2 linked regions of the Crateriforma spongiae genome follow. Each later gene encodes a partner of the first gene's protein in a complex. Links are inferred from orthologs where the notes say so. Each region holds a gene or a part of one and is shown in the gene's direction. Other genes may lie near its edges.

What was found.
Region 2: the proteins of hisF (region 1) and hisH are in contact, whole or in part, in a crystal structure (PDB 6RU0), measured with the Thermotoga maritima proteins. The link is inferred for Crateriforma spongiae from one-to-one orthologs. Residues at the interface, in WP_004080486.1 of Thermotoga maritima: Met1, Leu2, Ala3, Arg5, Ser40, Glu41, Asp45, Glu46, Ala70, Glu71, Ile73, Asp74, Ile75, Pro76, Phe77, Asp98, Lys99, Ser122, Gln123, Glu161, Thr195, Leu196, Asn247, Arg249, Glu251; in WP_004080484.1 of Thermotoga maritima: Asn15, Arg18, Arg22, Arg117, Leu118, Pro119, His120, Met121, Gly122, Trp123, Asn124, Asn134, Gly135, Tyr136, Tyr138, Val140, Tyr158, Glu180, Lys181, Ser182, Ser183, Lys184, Ile185.

Annotation. Positions count from the first base shown.
Region 1 is NZ_JAAXMS010000008.1:112,828-118,185, forward strand. What follows is about bases 1,147-4,035. They hold hisF (imidazole glycerol phosphate synthase subunit HisF), read left to right. Parts: upstream 1,147-2,151; coding sequence 2,152-2,919; downstream 2,920-4,035. Other genes in these bases: HFP54_RS20275 (fructosamine kinase family protein), read left to right, coding at 1,147-1,949; HFP54_RS20285 (thioesterase II family protein), read left to right, coding at 3,018-3,830; purH (bifunctional phosphoribosylaminoimidazolecarboxamide formyltransferase/IMP cyclohydrolase), read left to right, coding at 3,941-4,035. Also shown: HFP54_RS20270 (transglutaminase family protein), read left to right, coding at 1-1,030; more of HFP54_RS20275, read left to right, coding at 1,050-1,146; more of purH, read left to right, coding at 4,036-5,358.
Region 2 is NZ_JAAXMS010000007.1:215,586-221,054, reverse strand. The notes cover bases 1,617-4,616. They hold hisH (imidazole glycerol phosphate synthase subunit HisH), read left to right. Parts: upstream 1,617-2,801; coding sequence 2,802-3,431; downstream 3,432-4,616. Other genes in these bases: HFP54_RS19120 (efflux RND transporter periplasmic adaptor subunit), read left to right, coding at 4,108-4,616; HFP54_RS19125 (hypothetical protein), read left to right, coding at 3,428-3,967; HFP54_RS19135 (PVC-type heme-binding CxxCH protein), read left to right, coding at 1,617-2,805. In the rest of the region: more of HFP54_RS19135, read left to right, coding at 1-1,616; more of HFP54_RS19120, read left to right, coding at 4,617-5,145; HFP54_RS19115 (TolC family protein), read right to left, coding at 5,157-5,469. UniProt on the Escherichia coli protein: IGPS catalyzes the conversion of PRFAR and glutamine to IGP, AICAR and glutamate. The HisH subunit catalyzes the hydrolysis of glutamine to glutamate and ammonia as part of the synthesis of IGP and AICAR.

The DNA of each region.
Region 1 (5,358 bases):
CCCTGTTCCGGATCCTGCCAAACCGGTTCTGCCAGAGAACGTTCCGGCATTGGGCAACGGCCAGGCGACATCCGCGACAACGCCGCCTTTGGCCACACCGCCCGTGGCGGCCGATCCATCGCCTGCCGATCAGACCGACGCCGGGGAAACCTCGGTGCGGTATCGCATTCGTCACCAGACGCGGTACAGCTATGCCGGGCCTGTCGCGGTGTGCCAAAACCAACTTCGGATGCGACCGCGTCCGTTGCCGACAGTCCAAGTGTTGCGCAGCGGCACCACGATTTCGCCAAACCCAGATTCCCAGGAAACGCATATCGATTACTTCGGCAACGAAGTCGAAACGTTTTCGATCGAAGCATTGCATGACGTCTTGGTGGTCGACGTGGACAGCGAAGTCCAAGTGACCAGTCTGGTTTGGAACGATCAAGCGCGCGGCATTCGGTGGAAACAAGTCTGTGACGACTTGGCCACACCAATCGATCTGGCCCTCTTTGACGTCGCGGAGTTTCGTTTCGCATCACCCGTGATTCCGATCGGTGCACGGTACCGCCAGTACGCCCAGCCGTCATTTGATGCGCACGAATCGTTGTACGACGCGGTGGAAGATCTGACGCGTCGCATTCACGCCGATTTCCGGTACGACACCACGGCAACCAACGTGGACACGCCGGTCCACCAGTCATTTGATTTGAAGGCGGGTGTCTGCCAAGACTTCGCCCAAGTCCAAATCGCATGCTTGCGATCGATGGGGCTGGCGGCACGATACGTCAGCGGTTACCTGCGGACGCTGCCACCACCGGGGAAAGAAAAACTGGTCGGTGCCGATGAATCGCATGCTTGGCTCAGTGTCTTCATGGGCCTGGATCATGGTTGGTTGGATTTGGATCCGACCAACGGATGCATCGCGGGTCGTGACCATATACCGATTTGTCTGGGGCGAGACTACCGCGACGTCAGCCCCATGCGTGGCGTCGCGATCGGCGGCGGAACCGCCGATTTATATGTCAGCGTGGATGTCGCAGTAGTCTAACACGTAACCGACACCATCGATGATGATGTTGAAAGATTGGTTGCCCCGGCACGTTCCGCAAATCCGCCGGATCGATTCAGTCGACTCGGTGGGTGGCGGTTGCATCAGCGACGCCGTCTGTGTCCGAGGCATTAGCGATCAAGACAAACCGGAAACCTGGTTCGTCAAAACCAACACGGTCGACTTCGCGGAGAACTTTGCCTGCGAATTGGACGGTTTGAACGCGCTACGATCGACGGGTGTGATCCACATCCCGGAACCAATCGCGACCGGTATCGATGCATCCCACAGCTTTCTGGTCACCCGTTGGATCCCATCAGAACCTCCGACGGCCGATTTCTTTTCCGGGTTTGGCCGTCGCCTGGCCGAACATCACGTCGCATCGGAGATGACCGATGACCGGCACGGTTGGCACCGGGACAATTTCTTGGGTGCCACGGTCCAGCCGAACCAACCGTGCGAAAGCTGGGTGGCCTTTGTCGCCCAACAACGCATCGGGCACCAATTAAGTCTTGCGATCGAAAACGGATGGTCAGATTCGCGACTGATATCGGACGTCCAAAAAATCATTGACCACATGGATGATTTGTTATCCGGACGTCATTCGACCGTCAGTCTGTTGCACGGCGATTTGTGGAGCGGCAATTACTTGTGCACCGACGGCGGGCGGGTCGCGCTGATCGACCCCGCGGTGTACCGCGGGTGTGCCGAAGCGGAGTTTGGGATGATCCAACTGTTCGGATCATGTCCACCCGAGTTTTATGATGCTTATCAAGACGTTCGCCCCTTGGCCGACGGATGGCGGCGCCGCGTTCAGGTGTATGTGCTTTATCATCTGCTGAACCATTTGAATTTGTTCGGCGGTGGATACCTTTCCCAGTGCCAGCGGACGGCAGCGATGGTGCTGCGAGGTCGATAGCCCGGCGATTTCCCGTTCGGGGGCCACGCATCGGCACCGAATCGCGGGATCTGGGATCCGACCGATTTTCGCGGTACGTTGTCCGAACCTGCGGGCCGACTTTTGATTCAGATCCACTGGGATCAATTTGGATCCACCGGCCCGTTGATGTTTCCGAATTTCGTTTTTTGATTCCAGCGCCGCTGCCGATTACGACCCTGCCATGCTTGCCGCCCGAGTGATCCCTTGCTTAGACGTCCACGGAGGCCGCGTCGTCAAAGGCACCAACTTTGTCAATCTGCGTGACGCCGGTGATCCGGTCGAAGTCGCCCAGCGATATGAGGCTGAGGGTGCCGATGAACTGGTCTATCTGGACATCACCGCCAGCCACGAAGAACGGGACATCATCCTGGACGTGGTTCGAAGGACTGCCGAACAGGTCTTCATGCCGCTGACCGTCGGCGGTGGCGTCCGAACCATCGACGACGTTCGCAGTCTGTTGTCAGCGGGGTGCGACAAGGTCTCAATCAATTCCGCTGCATGCAAAGACCCGGACTTCGTTCGCAAAGCGGCGGACCGATTCGGCAGCCAGTGCATCGTCGTCAACATTGACCCCAAACGTGTCGACCGCGACGGACAAGAGTTTTGGGAAGTGCACATCAACGGCGGCCGAACACCGACCGGGTTGGAAGCGGTGGCTTGGGCGAAGGAAGTCGAATCGTTGGGTGCCGGCGAAATCGTGCTGACCAGCATGGATGCCGACGGCACTTGTGACGGGTACGACTTGCCCATCACTTCGGCCGTCAGCGAAGCCGTGCACATCCCAGTGGTGGCCAGCGGCGGGGCGGGGAACCCGAGCCATCTGGCCGATGCGATCTTGAAAGGAAAAGCCGACGCGGCGCTGGCCGCCAGCATCTTTCATTTTGGCCAATTCACGATCGAAGAAACCAAACGCGTCATGCGTGACGCCGGGGTTCCCGTTCGCCTCTGATACTTTGCCCGAACAAAACCCCACGGTCGTCGGTCATTCCCACTTGTCCGTCTCTCTCCAGCCGTCGTCGAACCGATCGGTGCACCCCACGATCCCCCATGTCTGACAACCCGGATTCGACTTTGAAAGCGTACCAACCAAGGTTCCGGCAGATCGACACGGGCGGTTCGGATCCCACGGTCGATTGCGTTTGGTTTCATCATGCCGGTGGTGGATCCAATACGCTGGCCCATCGCGTTCGCCAGTCGGTCGATAGGATCGAGGCGGCGGGTTTGCCCGATATCCGACTGCTGACGCCGGTCACACCGCTGCGTGAAGACGCGATCGACGAACGCTTTGATGGTGAACTTCACACCCTGGCCGATCAGTACGCGGCGATCCTTCAGCAGGACTTTGGAATTGGTCAGCTTCCCTTCGTCGTACTAGGCCACAGCTTTGGGTCGGTGTTGGCCTACGAAGTCACACGACGATTGATCGACGGGGGCCATTCGCCGGCGCGGCTGGTCGTGATGTCGTTTCCGGCCCCCGATCGATTGACGCACCAAACCGAGTTGCACACGTTGGATGACCGATCGTTGATGCAACAAGTGGACGAGCTGTTCGGTGGCGTACCGCCGGAGATTTTGGACAACGACGAAACGTGGTCGCATTTCGTGCCAGGGTTGCGAAGCGATCTAGGGTTGCTGGAACGCTATCGACCAGACTTGGACGCGGCCGCATTGCCCGTTCCGGTCACGGCGATGGTCGGTACCGATGACCGAGCGGTCAGTCTGGCGGATGTCCAACGGTGGGACTTGTTCACCGAGCCCCCGGTGCGGCTGCAGACTTTGCCGGGTGACCACTTTTTCCCGTTGCAGCGGATCGCGGAAGTCTTCACCGCGGCCGCCTGGGATTTGCCCGAACCGCGTTGAATTTCGCTGCCCCGATCCACCGGACAGCTTGCCGATTCCCGCGCCTTCGGTCACAGTGGGCGGCGCGCCGCAAACGTTTTGGCCGTTTTTGTTTACCCCAACACCGCAGTATGAATCCAGTGTCGGACGTCGTCCCCATTCAAAGTGCCTTGATCAGTGTCAGCGACAAAATGGGGTTGGCTGATCTGGCGACCGGGCTGCAACGGGCCGGTGTAACGATTTACAGCACCGGCGGCACACGGCGTCACTTGGAAGAGTGCGGTGTGGAGGTCTTGGACGTCGCCGAATACACCGGTTTTCCCGAGATGTTGGACGGCCGCGTCAAAACGCTGCACCCCAAGATTTTCGGCGGCATCTTGGCGATTCGCGACAACGATGAACACGTCGATGCGATCCAGGAACATGACATCGAGCCGATCGATTTGGTCGTCGTCAACCTTTATCCCTTCGAGGCGACCGCATCGCGCGTCGGTGCGACCCGCGAAGAATGCATCGAACAAATCGACATCGGCGGTCCCAGCTTGGTGCGGGCGGCGGCCAAGAATCATCGCGACGTTGCGGTGGCCACCAGCAGTGAACAGTACGGCGACATCCTGGACCAACTGCAAGAACACGGCGGAACGACCGTCGATTTGCGAAAGCAGCTTGCCGCCGAGGCTTTTGATCACACCGCGACCTATGATCGCGCGATCGCCGATTACATGCTGGGCGAATCGATCAGCGGTGATTTCCCGGCATCGATGCACCTGACCCTGCGACGCAAATCACAGTTGCGATACGGGGAAAACCCACACCAACGTGCGGCGCTTTACTTGGACCCGTCGGTCCGTTCGGCCAACCTGGTCGCAGCGCGTCAAATCAGCGGCAAAGAACTTTCGTACAACAACCTGTTGGATCTGGATTCGGCCCTGGAGATCGTTCGCGGTTTCGCCCAACCAGCCGTTTCGGTGATCAAGCACAATAATCCTTGCGGTGCGGCAACGGACGCGAAACTCGCCAATGCCTGTCAAAAGGCTTTGGACGGTGATCCGCTTTCGGCCTTCGGCAGCGTGCTGGGTTTCAACCGCACCGTCGACGTGGAAACCGCTGAACTGCTTTGCCAACCGGGGCTGTTCATCGAAGCGATCGTCGCGCCCGATTTCCAGGCCGGCGCGGTCGGCTTGCTGACGTCCAAACCGCGCTGGAAAGACAACGTCCGCTTGATGCAAGTCGGTCGTTTGGATGATCAACCCAGCGGGCTGGCGAAACGATTCATCAGCGGTGGCATGCTGGTTCAAGATGCCGACCGCATGACCAGCGCACCACTGCAATGGAAGACGGCCACCGAGGCACAAGTCCCCAGTGAAATGTGGGACGACATCTCCTTCGCTTGGGAAATGGTCCGTCACGTCAAAAGCAACGCGATCGTGCTGGCCCGCGACACGTCATTGGTCGGCGTCGGGGCGGGGCAGATGAGCCGCGTGGACAGCGTGGAAATCAGCATCAAAAAGGCTGGCGATCGCGTCGCCGGTTCGGTGCTGGCCAGCGA
Region 2 (5,469 bases), on another replicon or contig:
CGCAGCCTTCGTGATCGAGTCCTCTTCTTCGTCGACCAGGATGGCGATGGTCGTTCCGACCAGCGACACGTCTTTACCGACGACGTGCAAATGTTGACCAGTGTCGAAGTCGGACTTGGTGGCGTCTGGCTGATGTGCCCGCCGCAATTGCTATTCATCCCCGATGCCGAAGGTGATGGCGTGGCCGACGGGCCGGCCGAAGTCATTCTGGATGGATTCGAAGTCGCCAAGCAAAACTATCACAACTTTGCCAACGGCCTGCGATTCGGCCCCGACGGGTGGCTTTACGGACGCTGTGGCGGATCATGCCCGGGACGAATCGGCACCCCAGGCACCCCCGACGAACAACGCGTTGCACTGGAGGGCGGCATTTGGCGGTATCACCCGACGACGTCCGCGGTGGAAGTCATCAATGCGGGAACCACCAATCCCTGGGGGCACGACTGGAACGAAGCGGGTGATCTGTTCTTTACCAACACGGTCATCGGACATCTGTGGCATGGAATCGCGGGTGCTCATTTTCGGCGGCCCTTCACGCTGGATCCGAATCGTCACACGTATCAACTGATCGACTTTCACGCCGACCACTGGCACTTCGACACCGGCGGCACATGGCAGGCATCACGCGACGGTGCGGCCAACGATTTCGGCGGCGGTCACGCCCACTGTGGGGCAATGATTTATCGTGGCGGTAAATGGCCGGACATCTACGACGGCAAACTGTTCACCTTGAATTTGCACGGTCGACGGGCCAACGTGGAACGTTTGGAACGCATCGGCGGGGGCTATGTTGCCCGGCACGAACCGGACTTCATGATCGCCACCGATCCATGGTTTCGTGGCATGGAAATGTCGTACGGTCCCGCTGGCGACGTCTATGTCCTGGACTGGAGTGATACGGGCGAATGCCACGAACACACCGGCGTTCATCGTACCAGCGGACGCATCTACCAGATCCGCTACGAAGGCAGCGGCGCAGGTGCAACATCCAACGCTGTGGCGGGTTCGCCGCACGACCTGCGTGCAAAGTCGGTGGAATCCCTGGTCGCCCTCCATACCAGCGACAACGCTTGGTTCGTTCGACAAGCACGACTGGTGCTGCAATCACGCCAAGCCGCCGGCACGCTGACGGCGGACGACATTCGGAAAATCCGTGCGACTTGCCGGATCGCCGCCGACATCAAACTGCAAGCCCGGTTGGCTCACACGCTGTGGGCGCTCCGTTCACTGAACGATGCCGATTTGGAACGCTTGCTGAAGCATTCCGATGAAACGATGCGTGCGATCGGTGTTCGCGCCATCGCTGATTCCTGGCCCATCGACGACGTCATGGGCCCGTGGCATGCATCGCTAAAGGAAACGGACAAAGGATTCTCCGGTGCATCGGCTTGGCTGAACCGGATGGTTGAACTGGCAGAAACAGAAGATTCCGCTTTGGTGCGACTGAGCCTCGCATCGACACTTCAGCGGTTGCCCGTCAACCTGCGGACGAAGCTGGCGTCCCCCCTGACCCGGCGAATCCAGGACGAAGGCGACCACAATATCCCGCCGTTGATTTGGTACGGACTGATGCCGGTGGCGGAACAATCGCCGGACCAGTTGGCATCCCTGTGCGTGGATAGCCGACTGTCGACAGTTCGTCGGAACGTGACGCGTCGTTTGGCCGAAGACATTGCGTCGTCTCCGGAACCGTTGACGCAAATTTTGCGTGGCGTCGCCGCTTCGGACGATGCCGATGCAATGGCCGATGTCATCACCGGTTTGTCCGCTGCGGTTCGTGGTGTCCGTCGGGTGGACCGTCCCCTGGGTTGGGATGCCTTCGCAGCGGCAGCCAAACAGAACGGCTTGTCACGTCAGATTCAAAACCTGGACGTGGTCTTTGGCAGCGGGCAGGCATTGGAAGCCATCACCGAACTGGCACTTGATGGATCGGCGGATCCCGCCCAACGTTTGGCAGCCGTTCAAACGCTGATCGACAGCCGTCCGGATAATCTGTTCGAAGTCTGTCAAAAACTACTTCGCGATCCACGAACGAACGTGGTCGCGGCCAAAGGTTTGTCGACGTTCGACAACCCCGAGGTCGCCCGGATGATCTTGGCACAGTACAACCGGTTTCGCGCGCCCCGCAGGCCGGAAGTGGTCTCGCTGTTGGTCAGCCGCGTTTCCTTTGCCGACCAATTGATCGATGCTTTGGAAAGCAACAAGATCCCACGTACGGACGTCACCGCGTCGCAGGTCCGGCAAATCCACAGTTTGGCGGATGCATCCCTGTCGAATCGCATTGACCGCGTCTGGGGCAAGGTTCGAGTCAGCCCGATTGAAAAACGACGCCAAATCGAAGCGTTGAAATCGGACTTTGCGACCGGCGTCTTGAAAACCGCCGACGCGCGACGCGGCCGATTCCTGTTTGAAAAAAACTGTGGGACCTGTCACCGTCTGTACGGATCGGGCGGCAATGTCGGCCCCGACTTGACCGGCGCGAACCGATCCAACTGGGATTACATCTTGGAAAATGTGATCGATCCCAGTGCCGTCGTGGACAAGGACTATCGCATGACCGTGGTTTTGCTTGCCGACGGCCGGGTCGTCAACGGCTTGGTGTTGGATGAAAACGACCGCACCTGGACGATCCAGACCGCAACCGACAAGATCACGGTGGCTGCGGATGAAATCGAAGAAGCCCAAAAGACTGAAAAGTCTGCGATGCCCGACGGTTTGATCGATGCGATGTCCGATCAAGACCGCCATGACCTTTTCGCGTACCTGACAGGCCCGACTCAAGTCCCTTTGCCGGAACAACCATGATCACGATCGTCGATTACCAGATGGGCAATCTGCGGAGCGTCCAGAAAGCAATCCAGCGCGTCGGCGGCCAAGCCGAAATCACATCCGACCCACAGACGATCGCCGGAGCCCAGAAACTGATCCTGCCAGGGGTCGGTGCCTTCGGCGATGCCATGGACGAAATTCATCGTCGCGACTTGGCCGCACCGATTCGCGATTTTGTCGCGTCAGGTCGCCCGTTTTTGGGGATCTGTCTGGGATTGCAGCTGTTGTTTGACCGCAGCACCGAACACGGCGAACACGAAGGCCTGGGGATCATCGGCGGCGAAGTCGTTCGGTTTGAATTGGACGATCGCTTCAAGGTTCCCCACATGGGATGGAACCAAGTCCAACGAAAACACGATGCCCCGATTTTGAAGGATATCGCCGACGGCACGCACTTTTACTTTGTCCACAGCTATTTCGTTCGCCCCGACGATCCTGAGGTCGTCGCTTTAACGTCCGACTACGGCGGGCCGTTCTGTGCGATGGTGTGGAAAGACAATGTTTACGCGTGCCAGTTTCATCCGGAAAAAAGCCAAGCGGATGGACTGAAACTGTTGTCCGGTTTTAATGAGTTGCCCGTTGCAGGCACGGTCGCGTCATGACCCAACCTGCCGACGCAACCACTGGCCCGAACGATGCACTACCGCAGGATGTCCGACTGTGCATCGGCAACTTCGCGGTCCACTTCCATTGGCAGATGGACCGGTTTTGCCACGACGTAGCCTTCGGCGATCACCCCTTGCTGAAATCCGTCGAAGGAACGGGCGAAGATGTCTGGCCTGCTTCGGCCCCTCTGCAACAAATTTCCGTCGAATCGATCGGTGATCGTTGCGTTGCCTTGGGCGTCGGCGCCAGCGGGACCAGCCACTTCAGCGTCAGTGTCGAACCGGAATCCTTTACCGACAATGATTGTACGATTCGATTCGAATGGGCGTGCCGCAGCAAGGCCCCCTCAACGGATCCACGGTCGACGTATCAATGGCCCGCCGAACATCGATCACTGATCGACATCGCCCCCGAATCTTCGACCCGGCCAGACACCGACGGTGCATCCATCTGTCTGCGCCCGACCTCGGAATCAGGCCCCACGTACGTTTGGGCCTATCGGGTGACCGTCCGCCGCCCGGTGGGTGAATAACCCGCACGATTGCTACCCCAGGAATCGACCTGCGGCCAAGAGAGATGGAAATCATTGAATCGACTTGCCCCGGCGACTAGCTTTGCCGGCAAGGCCCCCGGGGCCGGTCCACCCGCCTTGTGTTTTGGGGTCCAGGTTCGATGTCACTACTTTCCGCCGCCCAGACAAGCCGATGCCGATCGTTGGCACCCAAAGCGTTTCGCACTCTTGAACTGACCGGCGGCGCCGTGCTGGCCCTTGTGTCGTGCTTTTTCGCCGGCCATGTCGTCGGGCAAACGCCAACGGAAAGCAGTGTTAACGCAAGTGCGGCGTCAGAATCGGGCACAACATCACCGATCATTCAGGTCGACGCCCAAACGTCGCTCATTCAAAACACGACGCTGGCGTCACCGATCAGCGGGATCATCAAAAGCATTCATGTCCGCGAGGGCGATTCCATCGAACCTGCAACGCAGTTGGTTCAATTCGCCGACGAAGAAATCAACGCGGAACTTCAAGCCGCCAAAGCCGCCTACGAAGCCGCCGTCATCGAAAGCCGCAACGATGTCGACGCTCGGTACGCCCAACGGTCGCTGGACGTTCACCAACAAGAATTGCAAAAATCACAACAGGCCAACCAGCGTTTCGCCGGAGCGATCAGCGGGACGGAAATTGAACGACTGCAATTGGTCGTCGACCAATCCACATTGGCGATCGAACAGGCGGATCATCAACGGGAAATCGCCACGGCCAAAGCTAGGGAAAAACTGGCGGCGGTGCGTCTGATCGAAACCCGTTTGACCAAGCACCATTATCAATCACCCATCGGCGGTCGCGTTGCCGAAGTCATGGTCGAACCCGGTCAGTGGGTGGAACAAGGCAAACCGCTCGTTCGAGTCATCGCGTTAAATCCGATTCGTGTGGAGTGCTTTGTCGATGGTCAGCGTTATGGCGATGAATTGCTGGACGCCAAGGTGGAATTTCGCTTGCGTACGACCAGCATGGCAAGCGCGGCGTCCCCGATGACCGCATCGTCCGCCACCGAAACTTGGTCCGGAAACGTGACATTTGTTTCGTCGGAACTGCACCCGGTCACCGGTCAAACACGTCTTTGGGCACGAATCGACAACCCCGACCGACGGTTGCGTGCCGGCATGAAAGGAACGATGGCGATCGAAAGGGAACCGGTGTCGCGTTGACGCCGGATCGATCAGGGGTGATCTTCCACTACTGATTCTTGGGTACCGCATGGCCCGTAAGCGACGTTGATTCCAAGATCGGCCAACAGGGTTCCGGCCACCGCATTCAATTGAATCAATGACATGGAATACCGGCTTTGGTCTTCGGCCATTTGCTGTTGTGATCGCACCAGTTCCTGTTGAGCATCTAACAAGAATTCGATCTGGATCTTGTCGCTCTCATATAGCGCCAATGATGCGTCGTAGCGATCTTGGGAAGCGTCCAGGATCTCTTTTGACACCGTCAACGCATCATAGGCCGCGTCGACTTCGCTGTACGCATCA